Regions from separate parts of the Kocuria sp. CPCC 205261 genome, predicted to be linked through region 3. Evidence: riboswitches for the same ligand, from Rfam matches in the RefSeq annotation. Region 3 holds a riboswitch; each other region holds the start of a gene.
The links. A riboswitch is a leader RNA that binds a small molecule or an ion and turns the genes downstream of it on or off. The one in region 3 is predicted to bind S-adenosylmethionine.
Positions count from the first base shown of each region.

Region 1: it holds a riboswitch for S-adenosylmethionine, as region 3 does, so the genes downstream of both, RF646_RS08870 (methylenetetrahydrofolate reductase) here and RF646_RS09750 (bifunctional o-acetylhomoserine/o-acetylserine sulfhydrylase) in region 3, are expected to answer to the same signal.
Region 2: it holds a riboswitch for S-adenosylmethionine, as region 3 does, so the genes downstream of both, RF646_RS10475 (cobalamin-independent methionine synthase II family protein) here and RF646_RS09750 (bifunctional o-acetylhomoserine/o-acetylserine sulfhydrylase) in region 3, are expected to answer to the same signal.

Region 1 is NZ_JAVKPU010000008.1:3,342-10,435, reverse strand. It holds gene RF646_RS08885 (fructosamine kinase family protein) at 1-801, opposite strand, end outside; gene RF646_RS08880 (thermonuclease family protein) at 850-1,638, shown strand; gene RF646_RS08875 (hypothetical protein) at 1,762-2,031, opposite strand; SAM riboswitch class IV at 2,081-2,197, shown strand; gene RF646_RS08870 (methylenetetrahydrofolate reductase) at 2,242-3,231, shown strand; gene metE (5-methyltetrahydropteroyltriglutamate--homocysteine S-methyltransferase) at 3,429-5,918, shown strand; gene RF646_RS08860 (aminotransferase class I/II-fold pyridoxal phosphate-dependent enzyme) at 5,993-7,094, shown strand, end outside.
Region 2 is NZ_JAVKPU010000010.1:22,850-29,943, reverse strand. It holds gene RF646_RS10500 (acetyl-CoA C-acetyltransferase) at 114-1,304, opposite strand; gene RF646_RS10495 (CoA transferase subunit B) at 1,301-1,978, opposite strand; gene RF646_RS10490 (CoA transferase subunit A) at 1,975-2,769, opposite strand; gene RF646_RS10485 (IclR family transcriptional regulator) at 2,922-3,725, shown strand; gene RF646_RS10480 (3-hydroxybutyrate dehydrogenase) at 3,938-4,687, opposite strand; SAM riboswitch class I at 4,954-5,040, shown strand; gene RF646_RS10475 (cobalamin-independent methionine synthase II family protein) at 5,055-6,266, shown strand; gene RF646_RS10470 (MFS transporter) at 6,621-7,094, shown strand, end outside.
Region 3 is NZ_JAVKPU010000009.1:26,231-33,324, forward strand. It holds gene RF646_RS09720 (NAD(P)/FAD-dependent oxidoreductase) at 1-282, shown strand, start outside; gene RF646_RS09725 (S9 family peptidase) at 261-2,603, opposite strand; gene RF646_RS09730 (CPBP family intramembrane glutamic endopeptidase) at 2,672-3,436, shown strand; gene RF646_RS09735 (VOC family protein) at 3,487-4,125, opposite strand; gene RF646_RS09740 (hypothetical protein) at 4,406-4,807, shown strand; gene RF646_RS09745 (hypothetical protein) at 4,883-5,224, shown strand; SAM riboswitch class IV at 5,189-5,309, shown strand; gene RF646_RS09750 (bifunctional o-acetylhomoserine/o-acetylserine sulfhydrylase) at 5,386-6,774, shown strand; gene RF646_RS09755 (homoserine O-acetyltransferase) at 6,777-7,094, shown strand, end outside.

The DNA of each region.
Region 1 (7,094 bases), on a different contig from region 3:
CAGCAGCGGCGGCAACTGGTACCACGGCACCCGGTCGTGCCAGCCGTCCGCGAGGGGGTAGGCGTCGTCGTACGCCGCGAAGCATTCCCGCCCGAAACCGCCGAAGAGCTGCATCATGGCCAGGTCGTACTCGCGGTGTCCGTAGAACGAGGACGGATCGATGAGCCAGTTCGTCCCGTTGCGATCCACCACGCGGTTGCCTGCCCACAGGTCACCGTGCAGCAGGCTCGGGGGTTCGGGAGGGCCCGCGAGTTCGTCCGCTCGCGGCGCCAAGCGCGCCAGCAGGTCCGACGCCGCGGGGTCCAGGTGTCCCGCGTCGATCGCCGCGCGCAGCAACGGCTCGATGCGGCGGTGTAACAGGAAGTCGGCCCAGTCGTCCGTGGGCGTGAGATCCACCGGGAACGAGCCGATGCGTTCCGGCAGCTCCGCCGAGAGCCACCCGACGTGCGGGGCTCGCGCGCGGTGGATGGCCGCGAGACCAGCACCCATGCTGCGTTCCGTGGCACGGTCCTGCCGTCCGGGACCCTCGTCGATCCACTCGAGCACCAGGGCCTCATCGCCCACGTGATGCACCCTGGGCACCCGCACCTCGGCGGGGGCGACGGCGCGCAGCGCCTCGAGTCCCGCCGCCTCCAACGCCAACACACCCGCCGGGGCACCCGGCATGGTCTTGGCGAACAGGGGCCCGTCCGGGGTCTCGAGCCAGTAGGCGCGGGCGGTGTCCCCGCCGCTCAGGGGACGGGCATCGCTCACGCGCAGGTCCGCGACAATCTCACCGGGAAGCTCATCGATGGTGGCCATGCGTCTTGTCTACACCATGCCGCACTGCGCACCACCCCGGACGACTCGGTGGCCACAGTGGAACGCGTGGTGGACGGGGACACCCTGGACGCCACGATCGCGGGGAAGTCCACGCGGGTGCGGCTGCTGAACATCAATACCCCGGAGGTCGCGCGGGACGGTCAGCCCGGCGAGTGCCTCGCGGACGAGGCCACGGCCAAGCTTGAGGACCTACTGCCCAAGGGATCCACGATCCACCTGGACTACGACGTGGAACGCACGGACCGCTACGGCCGCACCCTCGCCCGAGTGACCCGCGACGACGACGGGTTGAACGTCAACCAGGCACTCGTCAAGGCGGGCCTGGCAACGCCCATGACCGTGGGCGCCAACAGCACGTACCGGCGAGAGATGGACAGCGCGTACAACGTCGCCCAGGCCATGCAGGTCGGTTTCTTCGACCCGAAGCAGGACTGCGCGCCGCCGGGGGAATCCGCATCCCCCGGCACCACAACTCCGAGCACCGCGAGCCCGAGCGCGACGCCGAGTCCCACCTCGTCCTCCACGCCCACTCCCACGCCGACGCTCGAGGCGCCTCCCGCGGTCGTGGAGGACGAGGTCGCCGTGGGCGATCCGGCACCCCAACCCAATCCCGCTCCGCAACCGAACTACAACTACAACCCCGCCCCCGCGCAGCCCGCGGCACCTCAGCTACCGGCCGCGCCCCGGGTACCTGCTGCCCCGCAGCTGCCGGCGGCACCCCACGTGCCCCCGGCTCCCGAGAGTGATGGCGGTTATCCCGGTTACACCGGCCCCCGGTGCTACGAACCGGGAGGAAAGGTCTGGCACCCATGCTGAGTTGCTGATGACACGCCAAGGCGCGCCCACCCGGTCGGTTGACCGGGTGGGCGTCCCTGTTTTTCGCCGCGCTTTGGTCACGCGGGTGCACCGGCGAGCCGCCGGATGCACGGCGGCCCGAACTCAGGGTTCGTGACGACCGGGGTTGGCGGTCGCGCTGCGCAAGGGGGACGGCGTCGTCGTCGGAGCGGGTGCCTGCGAGGACGCGGACCCGCCCGCGGCCGGCGCCGCGGCTATCGAGCGCGAGACCCAGTTCTCGGGTCCCAACTCGGGCATCTTCATGTCCTGCACGTCGTGGGGCAGGATGACCACGGCAGGGCCCAGGTGCCCCCGTGCGGTCCATTCAGCCCGCTTGGGAAGACGAGCGCGGCGGGAGGCCGGCGGTTCCGTCATCGTTCGTGGGCCTCGTCACGAGGCTGTGCTACGCTCGCTCGTAACAAAGGATCATGAGTCCCGGTGCGAAGCTCTGGCTAACCGGGCGGCAACCCTCCAGCTGTAGTGGGGTGCCCCAGATGAGGATCCGGCCGCCGCGCAACCGCGTGGTCGGCAAGTACGGCGCTCGGAGCTCATCCTCCGGCGTCCTAACGCCGGAGGATTTTTTATATGCCCGCACCCCTCGCAGCGTCAGAACCCGCGCCCGTGACTGGCCCGCCCACGAGGACGTCCTGGCTGGTCCGGCGCCCGCGCCGCTCCACGCTTGTCTCGTTCGAAGTGTTCCCGCCGCGGCCCACCGCGGACCCGGACACTGTGTGGCGCAACATCGACGCCATGGCCCAGGCCGGGCCGGATTTCTTCTCGGTCACCCACGGTCACGCCGGCCATCACGGCGTCTCCCGCGAGGCGCTGCGCCACCTGCGCCGCACGACCAAGACCCCGGTCATGGCGCACTTCACGTGCGGTGGCACGGACCGCGCGGGTCTTGAGCGCGCCGTGGACCAGTTGCTGGACGACGGCGTTCGCGACCTCCTCGCGCTGCGCGGCGACCCGCCCCTGGGTACCGGGGAATGGCGGACCCCAGCGGGTGGCCTGGGCCGGGCCTCCCAACTGGTGGAGCTGATCCGGGACGTCGAACGACGTCGCTTCGGCACCGGGTTCCGCCCGGGTCAGCGACCGCTGTCCGTGTCGGTGGCGTGCTACCCGTCCCCCGCACGAGGCCGCGACTTCGAGGCGGATCTCGCGTCCCTGTGGGACAAGCAGGAGGCCGGCGCGGACTACGCGATCACGCAGGTGCTCTACGAACCCGAGGACTACGCCACGTTCCTGGAACGCGCGCGCTCGGAGGGCATCCACATCCCCGTGGTCGCCGGGCTCATGCCGCTGAGCAACCCTCAAAGGTTGCAGCGCATGACCGAGATCACCGGGGTCCGGGTCCCGGAACGCCTCACCCGGTTCCTGCGCGCCGACACTCCCGAGGAACTGCGCCACCGAGGGGTCGCGGCCACCCTGTCCCTGATCGACGACCTCATGGATCTGGGCTGCGCCGGTTTCCACCTGTACACGTTCAACCGCCCCGAGGCGGCGCTGACCATCCTGGAGCACCTGCGGGTCCGGGATGCCGCACGCGAATACCGAGGCCGCAGCCCCGCGGCCTGACCTCCGCACCAGCCCCGACCGACCCGTGAACCGATCGTGTTGGCTTCGACCGCCACATCCGGGCAGGCCGAAAACCGTTCGTAGCGGCACCACCCACGCTGACGTTCCCCTTACCCCGCCGCGCCGGAGCACACCCGTTGCCGCGGCTCATCACACCCCCTAACCGCCATACCCCACACCAGCTCCGAGGAGTTCCCATGAGCACCCAGCCCGTCCCGTTCCCCGCCGCCACGATCCTGGGCTACCCCCGCATCGGCCCCGACCGCGAGCTCAAGCGCGCACTCGAGTCCTATTGGAAGGACCCGCAACAGCACCCCGCCACCACCGTGCTGGACACCCTCGCCCGGTTGCGTGAGCGCACCGCCACGCGATTGTCCGAACTCGGCCTCACCACGGATCACGCGGTGCCGTCCGAGGGGTTCGCGGTGGACCACGTCCTGGACACGTCCCTGGCGCTAGGCGCGGTTCCCGCGCGGTTCATCGCGGACGGCTACGAGCCCGCCGCCCCGGACACGCCCCGCGGGATCGAGCTGATCACGGCGTTGTCCCGCGGCACCGATCGGTTGGAGCCGCTCGAGATGACCAAGTGGTTCGACACCAACTACCACTACTACGTACCCGAGATCGGCCCGGACACCCCGTTGCGTGCGAACCCCGAGAGCCTCGTGTCCCGCTACCGGACCACCCTCGGGACCACCGGGATCACCACCCGCCCGGTCCTCGTGGGCCCCGTGAGCCTGCTCTTGCTCTCACGCCCCGAGACCACCGATGCCGTCGCAAGTCACCCCCTGCAGCGCCTCGACGACGTCGTGGCCGAATACGCCGCGATCCTGCGAGCCCTGGCTGAGGCCGGCGTCGAATGGGTGCAACTCGACGAGCCGGCCCTCGCCGCGGACGGGTGGAGCGTGGAACGCACCGAACTCGTGGCCGCCCTCGAGAGCGCCTACACCCAACTTTCGAACGAGCAACAGCGCCCCGCGATCCTCGTGACCGTGGGCTACGGCGATGCCGGCGAGGACGCCCAGCTCGCCCTGGCCCACACGAACGTCGACGCCCTGGCCATCGACCTCGACCGCGGGGACGTCCCCGGCAAGAAGGCACTCGAGGCATGGGGCGAACGCCCCGTCGTGGGCGGCGTCGTGGGCGGACGCACCGTGTGGCGCACCGACCTCGCGCGCGCCGTCGAGACCCTGGACCGGCTGCGCGCCGCGGCCCGCGGGCCGGTGGCCGTGGGCACCGCGACGCCGCTGCTGCACGTCCCGCACGACGTCGCCCGCGAGACCGCACTGGATCCGGACGTCACCAGCTGGGTCGCGTTCGCGGACCAGAAGGTGACCGAGGTGGTCGGGCTCGCGCGCGGCGTCGAGCACGGCTGGGATGCCATCCGGGACACCCTGGACGAGGACGCCACGATCCGCGCGGCCCGCGCCGAGCACCCGGCAACTCACAAGGCCGAGATCCGCGAGCGCACCGCCGCGGTGCAGGACGCGGACCGCCAGCGCGCGGACGCCGAACAGCGCCGCGCTGCCCAGCGCGAACGTCTGCGCTTGCCCGTGCTGCCCACCACGACCATCGGATCCTTCCCGCAGACGCCGCAGATCCGCAAGACCCGGGCGGACCACCGCGCGGGGCGGATCACGGAGGCCGAGTACACGGACGCGATCCGCGCGGAGATCGCCCACACGGTGCGCGTCCAGGAGGAACTGGGGCTCGACGTCCTAGTGCACGGCGAACCCGAGCGCAACGACATGGTGCAGTACTTCGCGGAGGGCCTGGACGGTTTCGTGACCACGCAGCACGGCTGGGTGCAGTCCTATGGATCGCGCTGCACGCGCCCGTCGATCCTGTTCGGGGACGTCTCGCGCCCCGCGCCGATCACGGTGGACTGGACCTCGTACGCGGCGTCCCTGACCGAGCGCCCCGTCAAGGGCATGTTGACCGGGCCGGTCACGATCCTCGCGTGGTCCTTCGTGCGCGACGACGCTCCGGCCGCCGAGGTCGCCGACCAGGTCGCACTCGCCCTGCGGGACGAGATCGCGGATCTCGAGCGCGCGGGAACGCCCGTGATCCAGGTGGACGAGCCCGCGCTGCGCGAGCTGCTGCCGCTGCGGGCGGCCGAGCGCCCGGCGTACCTCGAGTGGTCCGTGGGGGCGTTCCGCCTGGCCACGGGCGGGGCGGCCACGGACACCCAGATCCACACCCACCTGTGCTATTCGGAGTTCGAGACCGTCCTGGACGCGATCGACGCCCTGGACGCGGACGTCACCACGCTCGAGGCGTCCCGCTCCGGTTCGGGCATCGTGACCGGGCTCGCGGCATCCGACTTCCCTCGGGACGTGGGTCCCGGCGTGTGGGACATCCACTCGCCCCGGGTCCCCACGTTCGAGGAGCTCGCGGGGCGCATCCGCCACGCGGCGCACGAGATCGGCGCCGAGCGCGTGTGGGTTAACCCCGACTGCGGGTTGAAGACCCGCGGCTGGCCCGAGACCGAGGCCGCACTGGACCGGCTGGTCGCCGCGACGGTCACCGTGCGCGCGGAACTCTCCGCCGACGACGCCGCTCGGACGGCCGGCGCGCCCGCAGGTGCACCGGCGAACGTGGACCCGAACGACGCGACGACCGTGTCCGGGAGCGTCACTGTCGCCGCGTCGTCGACCCCTGCCGCGGATACTCCGGCGCAGCGCTGATTCACCCGTAGGAAACGTCCACCCGGTGGCCGCCGCCGCGCGGCCACCGGGTGGACCGAGGAAGGAAGAAGACCATGACCGCAGCCACCCCCGCTCCGCTGGGCACGCCCATCGTCCGGCCCATCCACCACAGTGCCGCGTACGCGTTCGAGACCCTGGCCGACGCCCGCGAGGTCTTCGCCCAGCGCGCGAGCGGTTTCACCTACGCCCGCACGGGTAATCCGAACGTCGCGGCGCTCGAGGCCGAGGTCGCGCGGCTGGAGGGAGGGGAATGCGCGGTCGCGACGTCGTCGGGACAAGCCGCGGTGAGCCTCGCTTTGCTCACGCTGACCGGGCCCGCGAAGGACGCGCACGTCGTCGTCTCCTCGCGGATCTACGGCGGGACGGTGGACCTGCTCACGGACACCCTCGCGGACACGGGCCTGGAGGTCACGTTCGCGGATCCCCGCGAACCGCAGCAGTGGGAGGATGCCCTGCGCCCCGGCACGCGCGTGTTCTTCCTCGAATCCGTGGCCAATCCGCTCACGGAACTGCCTGAACTCGAGGCGATCGCGGAGATCGCGCACCGCAACGGTGTGGTCGTGATCGTGGACAACACCGTGGCCACGCCGCACCTCTACACTCCCGGGCGCCACGGTGCGGACCTCGTGGTGCACTCGGCCACCAAGTACCTCTCGGGACACGGCGGGCCCCTGGGCGGTGTGCTCGTGGACACCGGGTCCTTCGACCCCACCGAGGACCCCGAACGGTGGCCGTGGCTGACCCGCAAGCACCACCGTTGGGGGGACCGTTCCCCCGTGGAGGTCTTCGGTGCCCGGCGTGCGCTGCTGGGTGTGGCCCGGTGCAAGTACCTCAACGACCTGGGCCCGTGCATGGGCGCGACCACGGCCCACGAGATCCTGCAGGGCATCACGACCCTGGGTGTGCGCGTGGAACGCCAGTCCGCCACGGCGGAGCGACTCGCCCTCACCCTGGCCGAGCATCCCGCGGTGGAGCGTGTCCACCACCCCCGCTTCGGGGATCCGCGACAGCAACAGCTGCGGGAGACCGGAGGCTACCGCGGGGTGGGCGGCGTGTTCTCGATCGACCTCAAGGGAACCCCGGAACAGGTCGAGCATGCCGTGAACTCGCTGCGTCTGATCAAACTCGCGGCCAACATCGGTGACGTCCGCACCC
Region 2 (7,094 bases), on a different contig from region 3:
GCCCCCGGCTAGCACCCGGGCCGGTCAGCCGGCTCGAGCCGGGCCGCCCCTGGTGTGGGTCACGCCCACCCCGGGTCCGGGACGGGCGTGACCCACCTGCAAGGCTCAAAGGCTCAAAGGCTCAACAACAACGCCTCACCCTGACCGCCGCCACCGCACAGGGACACGGCGGCCTTGCCGGAGCCGCGCCGCGCCAGTTCCAAAGCGGCATGCAGCGCGATCCGCGCGCCCGAGGCCCCCACGGGGTGGCCCAGGGCGATCGCACCACCGTGGATGTTGACCTTCTCGGGGTCCACACCCAGGTCGCGCACCGACTGCACGGCCACGGCCGCGAACGCCTCGTTGATCTCGATGAAGTCCAGATCCTCCAGGGTCCAGTCGGACCGCGAGAGCGCGTGCTCGATGGCCCGGGAGGGCTGGGAGTGCAGGGAGGTATCCGGGCCGGCCACCTGACCGGGCTTGCCCACCACGGCGAGCCACTCGAGTCCGTGCTCCTCCGCGTAACCGCGCGTGGTCAGCACGAGGGCCGCAGCGCCGTCGGAAATGGGGGACGAGTTGCCCGCGGTGATGGCGCCGTCCTTCGTGAAGGCGGGGCGCAGCTTGCCGAGGCCCTCCGCGGTGGAATCCGGGCGCACGCCCTGGTCCTCGGACACCGTGATCGGATCGCCCTTGCGCTGGGGCACCTCGATGGGCGCGATCTCGTCCGCGAAGATCCCGTCCTGCTGGGCCTTGCCCGCGAGTTGGTGGCTGCGCGCGGCCACCGCGTCCTGCTCGGCGCGGTCGATCTGACGCTCGCCGTTGCCGGACTCGGTGAGCTCACCCATGGGCACGCCCTTCTCGACGTCCACGAGCCCGTCGTGGGCGAGCGAGTCCGCGAGCCGCATGTCCCCGTAGGACTTGCCCTTGCGGGCGCCCAGGGCCAGGTGTGGCGCGTTGGTCATGGATTCCATCCCGCCGGCCACGACGACGTCCGCCTCACCCAGGCGCAGCATTCGCGCCGCTTCCGTGACGGCCACCAGACCGGACAGGCACACCTTGTTCAGGGCCGCCGCCGGGACGGTCTTAGGCAGTCCGGCCTTCACCGCGGCCTGTTTGGCCGGGTTCTGCCCGGTGCCCGCCTGCACCACGTTGCCCATGTAGACGTAATCCACGTCCTCGGGGGAGACCCCCGCGCGCTGCACGGCGTGCTTGATCGCGTGCGCGCCCAGGTCCACGGCGCTCAGGTCCGCGAGCGCGCCCAGCAGTTTGCCCTGGGGTGTGCGTGCTCCGTTGACGATCACCACGTCATTGGCGTTCTCTGTCATTTCTCCTCCTGTACGGGCACGGAGTCCGGGGTGACGTCCATGAGCTCAACCCGGTATTCGGCCTCGGTCTTGGCTGCTACTTCTTCTTCGGTCACACCCGGGGCGAGGGTCCGCAACACCAGCCCGTGTTCCTCCACGTCGAAGACGCACAGGTCGGTGATGATGCGGTCCACGACCCCGACACCGGTCAGGGGCAGATCGCACTTCCGCTTGAGCTTGGCGGAGCCGTCCTTGGCGACGTGTTCCGTCAAGACCAGCACACGAGGTGCTCCGGTCACAAGGTCCATGGCCCCGCCCATTCCCTTGACCATCTTGCCGGGAATCATCCAGTTGGCCAGGTCGCCGCGCTGCGAGACCTGCATGGCCCCCAGGATCGCCATCTTCACGTGTCCACCGCGGATCATCGCGAAGGACATCGCGGAGTCGAAGATCGCGGCCCCCGGCTGCAGGGTGATCGTCTGCTTCCCGGCGTTGATCAGGTCCGGGTCCTCGTCCCCCTCGTACGGGAACGGGCCCATGCCCAGCGCCCCGTTCTCGGTCTGCAGCACCACGCTCACGCCCTCGGGCAGGTTGTTCGCCACGAGTGTCGGGATCCCGATGCCCAGGTTCACGTAGTCGCCGTCGGTCAGTTCCGACGCCGCGATGGCCGCCATCTCATCACGCGTCCAACTCATGCCACCGCTCCTTCCGCTCTGCCGTTGCCTGCGCCCCGGGCGGCACCACCGCCGGTCCGCACGTCCGTTCCGCCCTCCGACGACGACGCCGCGGGCCTCGGTCGCGTGGTGCGCTGCTCGATCTCCTTGGGCGCCCCCGAGTACTGCACCACGTACTGCACGAAGACCCCGGGGGTCACGATGTGGTCCGGGTCCAACTCGCCCGGGGCCACGACCTCCTCGGCCTCCGCAAACGTGATCCGTGCGGCCGTGGCGCACACCGGGTTGAAGTTGCGCGAGGTCCTCCGGTAGATCAGGTTGCCGTCCGTGTCCCCTCGCCACGCGTGCACCAGGGCGATGTCCGCGACGATCCCGCGTTCCAGGATGTAGGTGCGCCCGTCGAACTCCGCGGTGGGCTTCCCCTCCGCCACGCGCGTGCCCACACCGGTGGCGGTGTAGAACGCGGGGATCCCCGCACCGCCCGCGCGCAGCCGTTCGGCGAGCGTGCCCTGCGGGTTGAACTCGACCTCGAGCTCACCCTCCAGGTACTGGCGGGCGAACTCCTTGTTCTCCCCCACGTACGAGGACAGCACCTTACTCACCTGCTTGTTCTCCAGCAGCAGACCGAGCCCCTTGCCGTCCACGCCCATGTTGTTGGACACCACGGTCAGGTCCTTGGCTCCGTTGTCCCGGACCGCTTCGATGAGGTCCCGCGGGATCCCGGACAGTCCGAAACCGCCCACCGCCACGGTCATCCCGTCCCGCAGCGTCTCGGCGAGCAACTCGGCCACGTTGTCCCTGAGTTTGGACATGGTCACCCCTCCAGTGCGTGATCTGCCTCTCAGGCTAGAAAGTGACCACATCTTGGTCAATGCTTCACCCGTAATCGTCGATGAAGGGATCACAATCTGAAAAACTGTCGCTAGTCTGTCCATATTGTGAACGTCCCGACGCAGGAGCGTGTATGACCCCGCAGAAATCCCGGAACTCGCAGCCCTCCCCCCAGGGCACGCAGGTGGTCTCCCGGATCGCCGCGATCCTGCAGGCCGTGGCATCCGGGGAGTCAGCCGGATCCACCGCGGCCATCGCCCACCGCACGGGGCTGACCCGGCCCACCGCGCACCGATTGCTCGCAGCGCTCGCCGCCGAGGGGCTCGTGGACCGCACGGAGGACGGCAACTGGGCCCTGGGTCCCGAACTGCACATCCTGGGCACGGTGGCCGCCCAACGTTATCCCGCCCAGGACCTCGCGACCCCGTGTCTGCAGCGGCTCGCCGAGGCCACGGGCGAGTCCGCGTTCTTCTCCGCTCGCCGCGGCAACGAGGTCATCTGCCTGGCCCGGGTGGAGGGGGCGTTCCCGGTGCGCTCACACGTGCTCTACGAGGGCCTGCGGTTGCCCCTGGGCGTGGCCTCCGCGGGACTCGCGATCCTCGGTCACCTACCCCCGGACCAATTGGAGACCGCCCTCGCGGACACCCGGGAGGAGCGGACGCGCCTCGGTCCACAGCACGACGACGCTCACGTCCGCCGCCTCGTCGCCCAGGTCAGGGAGGACGGCTGGTCCCTGAACCCCGGACGTATTGTGGAGGGCTCGTGGGGCATGGCGGCCGCGGTGTTCGACGCGACCGGCCAACCCCGCTACGCGCTCTCCCTGACGGGGATCGAACCCCGGTTCACCGCGGAACGCAGACCCCGCCTCGGGGCGGCTTTGCTGGACCAGGCCCACAGGCTCTCCACGGCGCTGCGCGCGGGGGCCACGACCGTGTGAACCGGACGCAGCGGCGTCGTCCCGTACCGTCAGACCCCGCGTCCTCGCACCCCGGAACATCTGTGCCCCGATACCGCACGCGTTGTGCGACTGCGGGTGTTTTTCCGGGACGCAGATGTTCGGGCCCTTGGCCGGAGAGGGGCCGTGGAACGCGGGCCATTGCCTCGACACCGAACGGCAGCGAGGGTGGACGCGGCGACGTCGCCCCGCGCTCAGGACGCCGTCCAGCCACCGTCCATCGTGTAGGACGCACCCGTGACCATGCCCGCGGACGGGCCGGCCAGGAACGCGATGAGCTCGCCAACCTCCTCGGGTTCCACGAGGCGCTTGATCGCGGACTCGGTGAGCATGATCTTCTCGATCACCTGGTCCTCGGGGATCCTGTGGGTCGCGGCCTGGTCCTTGATCTGCTTGTCCACGAGCGGGGTGTGCACGTAGCTGGGGTTGACGCAGTTGCTGGTCACACCGTGCTCAGCGCCCTCCAGGGCCACGGTCTTGGACAGCCCTTCGAGCCCGTGCTTGGCCGTGACGTACGCGGATTTGTACGCGGACGCGCGCAGACCGTGGATGGAGGAGACGTTGATGATTCGGCCCCATCCGCGCTCGTACATGTGCGGCAGTGCGGCACGGATCAGCAGGAACGGAGCCTCGAGCATGAGCGTGAGGATGCGGTGGAAGTCCGCGGGGTCGAAGTCCTGCACGGGGGCCACCTTTTGGATCCCCGCGTTGTTGACCAGGATGTCCACGTCCAGGCCCAGTTCGGCGAGCGCGGCGGTGTCCGAGAGGTCCACGACCCAGGCTTCCCCGCCCACCTCGGAGGCCGTCGTCTGAGCGGCTTCTTCATTGATATCCGCGACGACCACGTGGGCGCCGCGGTCCGCGAACGCCTGCACGGCGGCGCGGCCGATCCCGCTGGCCCCACCGGTGACCAGGGCCTTCTTCCCCTCGAGCGATTGCTCCATGACAGCCTCTTTGCGCGTGGACGGTTCTCCTACCGCGTCACGCTACGCCCCCGGGGGGCCGCCGGGTCACGATCCGGAACGGACCACCCCGGACCAGCTACGAGTCACGGCCCGCACCGGGGGCCGCCCGGTCACGGAAGCCCCGGTGACCCGAGCCCGAGGGGCCGGGCAGGAGGAACCCGGGGAGCGGCGTCGTCGTCCGACACGCCACGACCCCGCGCGCCACGAATGGCCTCCGCGCCTCGCGATGCTGTTGGATGGAGCAGTACCCATCCAGAGCGGCCGAGAGATCTGGCTCGTGGAAGCCGCAGCAACCGGGGTGACACCGGTGCTAACGCCAGAACCGATGGAAAGGATCAGCACAGCCATGCCCTTGAACACCGATCGCATCCAGACCACCCACGTGGGGTCCCTCCCCCGCACGCCGCAGTTGCTCGAGGCCAACAACCGCTTCCAGGCCGGGGAGATCGACCTGGCGCAGTTGGGTGAGGCGCTGGACGCCGGGGTGATCGACGTCGTGCGCAAGCAGCGGGAGATCGGCCTGGACATCGTCAATGACGGCGAGTACGGCCACACCACGTCCGGCGCCGTGGATTACGGGGCCTGGTGGAACTACTCGTTCCACCGCCTGGGCGGGCTGACCCCCACGGACGAGGACCGCTGGCAGACGGCGGAGACGCTGCGCTCGTCGCCAGGCAACATCGTGCTCACGAGCTTCCCGGACCGCCGCGACCGCTCCAAGTTCCGGGAGGCCTACGAGGATCCCACGGCCGGGGTCCTGGCCCACCGCGCAAGCGTGTCCCAGCCGAAGATCACGGGCCCGCTGACCTACACGGGTCAGGAAGCCGTGGCCGGTGACATCCGCCGGATTAAGGAGGCCATGGCCGAGACCGGGGCCACGCAGGGGTTCGTGGCAGCGCTGTCCCCCGGCTCGTGCGCGCGCGTGAAGAACGAGTACTACGCGAGCGACGAGGAACTGGTCTACGCGTGCGCGGACGCGATGCGCGAGGAGTACAAGGCCATCACGGACGCCGGGTTGACCGTGCAGATCGACGACCCCTCGATCGCCGAGTCCTGGGACCAGATCAACCCCGAGCCCACCGTGGAGGACTACCTGGCCTTCACCCAGCTCCGCGTGGACGCGCTGAACTACGCACTGCGCGACCTCCCCGAGGAGCAGATCCGCTTCCACCTGTGCTGGGGTTCGTGGCACGGCCCGCACACCACGGACCTCGAGTTCAAGTACCTCGTGGACCTCATGCTCACCATCCGCGCGCAGGGCTACAGCTTCGAGGCGTCCAGCCCGCGCCACGGCCACGAGTGGAAGGTCTGGAAGGACCACCAGCTGCCCGAGGGCAAGGTGGTCTACCCCGGTTTCGTCTCTCACTCGACCAACGTGGTGGAGCACCCCGAGCTCGTGGCGGACCGGATCGAGCAGTACGCGTCCGTGGTGGGCAAGGAGAACGTGATCGCCTCCACGGACTGCGGTCTGGGCGGGCGGTTGCACCCGCAGATCGCGCTGGCCAAGCTCGAGTCCCTCGTGGAGGGTGCGCGGATCGCGTCCGAGCGCCTGTTCTAATCAGGCCGCGCGGCTGGTCCTGCAGCTTTTAGTCTCACCGCGTCGCTGACCGTTCCGGTTCCCCGATCTTCCCGGACGACGACGCCGCCCGCCCCCTTCCGCTGCGCCCGCACCTTCCACGGTGCGGCACGGCGGGAGGGGGCGTTGCCGTGTCATGAACGCGTCACAACGGCCGACATGCTGCCCGCCCGGGTGAACGGCCCGGGAAAAATATACGATTTAATACACGAAACGTGTGGCGCACTTCACATTATTTCGTACACTTATTTCGAGACCAATCGGTCGGTTATTCCCCTGATCCACTCCGCCACTGGCACCCCACGGACCCCGCGTCCGCCGATCCTGGAGACCCACATGGCATCCACCACCTCAGCGCCCGCTCAGCCGGCGCACACCATGACCCGAGAAGAACGCAAGGTCCTTGCGGGCACCCTCGTGGGCACCACCATCGAGTGGTACGACTTCTTCATCTATGCGCAGGCGGCCGCCTTCATCCTGGCCACCCACTTCTTCAACCCGGCGGGCGAGCAGAACGCCACGCTGGGACAGATCGTCGCCTGGGCGTCCCTGGGCATCAGCTTCCTCTTCCGTCCCCTGGGTGCGATCGTGGCCGGTCACATCGGTGACAAGTACGGGCGCAAGATCACCCTGGTCATGACCCTCTTCGGGATGGGCGCGGCCACCACGCTGATCGGCCTGCTGCCCACGTACGAGCAGATCGGTATCGCGGCCCCCATCATCCTGCTGGTCCTGCGTATCCTGCAGGGCTTCTCCGCCGGTGGTGAGTGGGGTGGTGCGGCCCTGATGTCCGTGGAGCACGCGCCCGCG
Region 3 (7,094 bases):
GAGCGGGAGACCAGCCTGCGGATCACGGGCGTGGTCAAGGCGTGGACCGGGCTGCGCACGGAGCGTCCGAGCGACGTCCCCGTGTGCGGCTGGGACCCGGTGGCACCGGGGATGTTCTGGCTCGCGGGCCAGGGCGGGTACGGGTTCCAGACGAGTTCGGCACTCGCCAGGGCCGCCGCGGAACTGGTGCTGCGCGGTGAGGTAGGGGACTGGCTCAGCCCCGCCACTCGCGATGCTCTGGCCCCGGACGGCTCCCCCGATCAGTCCGCGACCCCCAGGTAGCGCGCGAGCCACGCGTACTCCCAGGCCGTGTCCTTCCACTGCGAATAGCGCCCGGACGCGCCACCGTGGCCGCCCGCCATCTCACAGCGCAGCACCACGGTCTCCGGGTGCCGGGCACGAGTGCGCAGGGCGGCGACCCACTTGGCCGGTTCCACGTACAGCACGCGGGTGTCGTTGAGGCTCGTGACCGCCAGGACGGGCGGGTAGTCCGCGTCCCGGAGGTTCTCGTAGGGGGAGTACGAACGCATGTACTCGTAGACCTCGGCCGAGTCCACGGGGTTGCCCCACTCCTCCCACTCGAGGGCGGTGAGCGGTAGCTCGGGCATGAGCATGGACGTCAGCGGGTCCACGAACGGGACCGCCGCGAGCGCCGCACAGTACAGCTCGGGCGCGAGGTTGAGCACGGCTCCCACGAGCAGGCCGCCGGCCGAGCCACCCATCACGGCGATCCGCTGGGCGTCCACGTCCGGGCGGGTGGCGAGGTGGCGGGTGACGGCCACGTAGTCGGTGAACGTGTTGGTCTTGGTGTCCTTCTTACCGTTCTCGTACCACCCGCGACCGAGTTCGCCACCGCCGCGCACGTGCGCGACCGCCCAGATCACGCCCCGGTCCAGCAGCGACAACCGGGACACGGAGAAGCCGGGGTCCGTGCTGATCTCGTAGGACCCGTAGGCGTACTGGAGTACGGGTGCGGGGCGGGTGGGGTCCAGGTCCGCGCGGCGCACGATGCTCACGGGGATCCGGGTCCCGTCCTCGGTCACGGCCCAGTCCCGTTCCACGGTGTAGTCCTGGCTGCGGTACCCGCCCAGTACGGTGGCCTCGCGCCGCAGGACGGGCTCGCCCACGCCGTACTCGTTCGTCCCGGACTCGCCGGGTTCGGCCGTGGGGATGTCGTAGACGCGCGGCGGCGTCACGAAGGACGTGTAGGACACCCGCACCACGGGGTTCTCGTACTCCGCGGAGAGCACGCCACTCGTGTAGAGCTCCTCGTCGAACGCGGCCTCGGCCCCGTCCAGCAGCGACGACGACGCCGCACCGGCCGCCGCGCTCGACGCCGCGGCGTCGTCCGAGTCCGCAAGGCGTCCTGAGCCCGTGTCCGATGTCGAGGGCACGGCCTCGCGTGGGCCCGCAACGATCTCGTCCACCGCGCGGCGCGGGATCAGGCGGACCCGGGGCGTGGTGTCCGCGCGCAGGGCCACGACCAGGTGGGTGGCGGTGGGAACACAGGACTCGATCCGCACGTCCTCCGATGCCGGGATGACATCCGTGAGCTCGAGGTCCGCGAGGGCACGGCCCGCGTGCCCGAGCGGCATGAGGCTCACCCGGCCGTTGGGGGCGTGCGCGTCGTGGGTCAGGAGCACGTAGTCCTGGCCGGCCACCGTGAGGGGTTCCACCTCGTAGAGCACCCGGTCCTCGCGCGAGATCATGACGCGCCAGGGCAGGGAAGCCGGCCCAGCGGTGTAGTCGGACGCATCGGCGACCGGCTCATCCGTGGGGGAGCCGGCCAGCTCGGTCAACGGCAGGATCCGGTACTCGCTGTACTCCGAGCAGGACGAGGACAGCATGAGCCACTGCTTGTCCGCAGAGAGCTCGGCCCCGAGCCACAGACCGGGGTCGTCCTCCTGGAACAGCAGCTCGTCGGACGATGCGTCTTGGCCGATGACGTGCCGGTACACGCGCCACGGCCGCCAGGACTCGTCCACGACGATGTAGATCAGCTGGGAGGCGTCCGGTGTGAGAAACGCGCCGTACGAGGTCTGCTCGATCCGGTCCGCGAGAAGTTGTCCCGTAGCGAGATCCTTGACCTGGATCGTGAACCGTTCGTCACCTGCGGTGTCCTCGGACCAGGCCAACCTGGAGCCGTCCTCCGACACGCTGAAGGCGCCCAGCGCGTAGAAGTCGTGCTCCTGGGATGCGGCGTTAGCGTCCAGGAGGGTTTGTTCGCCGTCCAGTGCGGTGCCCGGTTCCACGGTGGGCGGTGTCCACTGCGCGGGGTCGGTGACCGGGACGCGGCAGAAGATCTGGTGGGCGCCGCCCTCGACCGTGCGCGTGAAGTACCACCAGTCCCCGCGACGCGACGGCACGGACAGGTCCGTCTCGAGCGTGCGGTCCTTGATCTCCCCGTAGATCCGCTCGCGCAGGGGCGCCAGATCCTCGGTCGTGGCCTCCGCGTAGGCGTTCTCGGCGTCCAGGTGCGAGCGCACCTCGGGGGAGTCCTTGTCCCGGAGCCACTCGTAGGGATCGGCGAAGGTGTGCCTGTGGAACGTGCGTTCCACCGGGCGGCTCGGGGCCACGGGATAGGACGGCTGCTCGGAAGTCATGCCCACAGTCTAGGGACGGGTGGGGACGCGCAGACGTGGTCCCGCTCGCGAGCGGCCACAATGGTCCCGTGCAGACTCCCACCCCTTCGCAGCGCGGCATGTCGCGCGCCGACACGTGGCTTCAGATCGTCCTGGTGCTCGGCGTGTCCCTCGGGACGTCCGCGGTCTACGCCGTGCTGGATCTGGCCGAGGTGCTCATGCGGTCCTCGCTGGCCGACACCACGACGACGCTCAACCGGCCCCTGAGCAGCGTCCCCCTGATCGACGCGTTGCGTCAGCTCACGGGCATCGGCTTCGCGCTCGTCCCCGTGCTGCTGGCCCTGTACCTCATGGCCGGGGTGGCGCGGGGGATCCCCGGCGTGCTGTGCAGGATCGGGGTGGATGGGCGCAGACCCGTGTGGGACACGCTGTGGGGAATGGGCCTGTTCGCGGTGATGGGCGGCGGCACCCTGGTGCTCTATCAGGTGGGCCGGTCCCTGGAGATCACCGCGCAGATCACCACATCCACCATGGAGCAGACCTGGTGGGCGGTTTCTTTGCTCGTGCTCTCCGCGCTGCGCCACTCGATCGTGGAAGAGATGATCGTGGTGGCGTTCCTGTGCGAGCGCTTGCGATCCCTCGGATGGTCGTGGTGGCTCGTGGCGGTGGCCTCCGCGGTGGTGCGGGCCAGCTATCACCTGTACCAGGGGTTCGGACCCACGCTCGGGAACCTGGTCATGGGACTCGTGTTCGTGTGGCTCTACCGCCGCGGCGGTCGACTCATGCCGCTGCTGATCGCCCACGCCCTCCTGGACACCGTGGGCTTCCTGGCCCCGCAACTGCTCGCGGGCTGATGCCGGAGACCGGTGGAGCGGCGTCGTCGGCCGCACCGAAGGGAACCAGATCAAATGGTGACGGTGCCGTCCGGGGTGTCGAACGAGACGGCCATGACCCCGGGGGTGCCGTTGGGGGCGCACCAGGTGACGTCCAGCGAGCCCAGGACGTCCTCCACGGGACCGCCGAGCCACTCCGTGACGCGGTCGGGGGAGCCGGCGATCTCCATCCCGCTCAACCGGACGTCCGTGATCCGCGCCTGGGACGGGTGCATCTCGTCCTCGGAATCGAAGTGCACCATGAACGGCAACTGCGGGTCGGAGATCAAACCCTTCACGCCGATCTGATGCCATTCGAGCTGCCGACCGTCGGGGAACAACCGGCCACCGGGCACGGAGGGGCGGCCCAGCTTGGCCTCGAAGGGCGCGAGGTCGGGGACCTCCACGACCCAGCCGAGCCAGCCGCCGCCGGCGTCGGAACGGGCACGGACGGCCTGACCGAACGGCGCCTTCTCCGCGGCGGGGTGCTCGAGCACCGTGACGACCTCCACGTACTGGTGGTCGGTGAGCGGCAGGATCATGTTCCGGGTGCCGAAACGGGGGTGCACACCGCCCTTGACCGGTTCGATCCCCAACCGGTTCGCGATGCGTTCGGTGGTGGCCTCGAGGCCGTCGGGCTGAGCCGCGAAGGAAACGTGATCCAAGTTCATGACGCCATGGTGGCACCGGCCACACGGGCCACCAAATCGAGCGCGAGCCCGGCGAGTGTGTGACCTGCGCCGCCCGGTCCGGTGGGCAGGGCCGGCTCTCCGCACCTCCCGAGACCTGACATCGGGACGGCTGATCCGGGCGGGGACTGTGTTGGTCCAGGTCAACGAGACGCGCGTCTCAGAGGCTGGAGTCCGCAGCATCAGCCGGGGAGTCTCCGACCGGGCCCTCGCTATGTGACCTGAGACCGATATCGATCCCGATCACTACGAGGTGGTTCCCGTGTCCGCAAATGCCGTCGGTTTCACACTCCTGATCCTCCGAGTCGCCCTGCTCCTGGGGAAGTTCGTGCACGTCAAGGTGGGTTGGGTCCAGAGCCTGTTCCTGCCGAGCTCCATCATCGGCGGCGCGATCCTCCTGCTCCTGGGCCCGCAGGTGCTGGGCCGCTTCGACGGGCCGTGGGGCGAGAACGGCCTGTTCCGCAGCGACGAGTACTACCCCGCCGGCACCATGACCAGCCGCCCGTCCTCCGTGGAACCGTTCTCCCTGCACATGTCCATCGCGGCCGTGGCTGGCGGCGTTCACCATCCTGGCGGTGGTCGGCATCGCGTTCAACGTGGCCATTTTCCTGTGGTTGGCACCCCACATCATCGGTCGCTACTAATTCGGGCGCGGTATCGGTGACTTCCGCCAGTCCATGGGTGTGACCGCCACCGGGCTGATCCTCATGCGCGTGGTGGGCCCGGAGGCCAAGACCCGGTGTTCGAGGCGTTCGGTTACAAGCAGCTGGTGTTCGAACCGTTCTTCGGGGGCGGGTTGGTCACGGTGCTGGCCATCCCCGTCATCTACCTGACCGGCGTGCGGCCGTTGTTCTTCGTGATGCTCGCGGTGTTCGTGATCGCGGTGCTCACGGGTCTGTTCTACGTCCATCCACGTGAGATGAAGGACCGGGAACTGCACACCCGGGAGATGGAACAGCAGGAACGAGCGGCCACTGACCCCGAGCCCGCTCGCAGCGTCCCCGGCTTGACTCCCGCCCCGCCGGGTTCGGACAATGAGGTAATAGGTCACGAGAGTCAGCGCGAAGCCCCAGCTAGCTGACCGGCAACCCTCCCTTCCGCGGTGGGGTGCCCTGGGTGAGGACCTGGCCGTGGCGTCGACCGACGTCATGCGGCAAGCGCGGGTCGTTGGTGCCCGGTCACAGCACGGGCACCGTGCGGATCGCCACCGGACCCCTGATCCCTCCGAGAAGGAGTACGGCCATGAGCACCGCTCCCACCCCCGACAATCCCCAGGGCTGGTCGTTCGAAACCCGACAGATCCACGCGGGCCAGAACCCCGACCCTGTGACCGGGTCGCGCGCCCTGCCGATCCACCAGACCACGTCCTTCGTGTTCCCGGACGCCCGCACGGCGGCGGCCCGGTTCGCGCTCGAGGAGATGGGCCCCATCTACTCGCGCCTGACCAACCCCACCACGGAGGTCGTGGAGAACCGGGTCGCGTCCCTCGAGGGCGGCGTGGGGGCCCTGATGGTCTCCTCCGGACAGGCCGCGGCCACGCTCGCGATCCTCAACCTGGGCGGCGCCGGAACCCACGTGGTGGCCAGCCCGTCCCTGTACGGCGGGTCGTACAACCTGCTCAAGCACACGCTGCCGCGCATGGGCGTGGAGACCACGTTCGTCTCGGACCCGGACAATCCCGCGCAGTGGCGGGACGCGGTGCGCGAGAACACCGTGGCGTTCTTCGGTGAATCCATCCCGAACCCCCGCAACGACGTGCTCGACATCGAGACGATCGCCGGGATCGCCCACGAGGCGGGTGTCCCGCTCATCGTGGACAACACGATCGCCACGCCCTACTTGGTGCGGCCCATCGAGTGGGGCGCGGACATCGTGCTGCACTCGGCCACCAAGTTCCTGGGCGGCCACGGCACGGCGATCGGCGGGTTCATCGTGGACACCGGAGCGTTCGACTACTCGCGGGACCCCGAGCGCTTCCCCGGTTTCAACCAACCGGACGAGACGTACAACGGGCTCGTCTACGCCCGCGATCTCGGTGCGGACGGGGCCTTCGGCGTCAACCTCTCGTACATCCTCAAAGCGCGCGTGCAGTTGCTGCGTGATCTGGGGACCTCGATCTCTCCGTTCAACGCGTTCTTGATCGAGCAGGGCATCGAGACGCTGTCGTTGCGCATGGAACGTCACGTGGCCAACGCGCAGAAGGTCGCCGAGTGGCTCGAGGCCCGCCCCGAGGTGCGCTCGGTGTCCTACGCCGGTCTCGAGTCCTCGCGCTGGCACGACCGCGCCCTGAAGTACGCGCCCAACGGTGCCGGGTCGGTGCTCGGTTTCGTGCTCGACGGCGGCCGGGACGCCGGTGTCGCGTTCGTGGACGCCCTGAGCCTGCACTCCAACGTGGCGAACATCGGTGACGTGCGCTCGCTCGTGATTCACCCCGCCTCCACGACGCACGCCCAGCTCAAGGACGAGGAGCAGCTCGCGGCCGGCGTGGAACCGGGATTCGTGCGGCTGTCCGTGGGTGTCGAGGGCATCGACGACATCCTCGCGGACCTCGAGTCCGGATTCGCCGCGGTGGGTGCGCGCGGCGACGCTGCCGGTGACGCGGCGTCGTCGGCGGAGGACACGGGGAACTGACCATGACGGTCGTGGGCAACGGGCCGCGCACGCGGCGCGACGGCGTCGTACGGCGGGCCGAACTCGGCGAGCTCGTGCTCGAGTCCCGGTTCCGGCTGCCGGACGTGCACCTCGCGTACGAGACGTGGGGCGAGCTCGCGGCGGACGGTTCCAACGCGGTGCTGATCGAGCACGCGCTCACGGGTGACACGCACGTGGCGCGCGGTGGCGCGGGACACGAGGACGCCGCGAGCGCTCCCGAGGGCGCGGCCGCCGCGGCGGACGGTTGGTGGGACGGACTCGTGGGCCCGGGTGCCGCGATCGACACGGACCGCTACTTC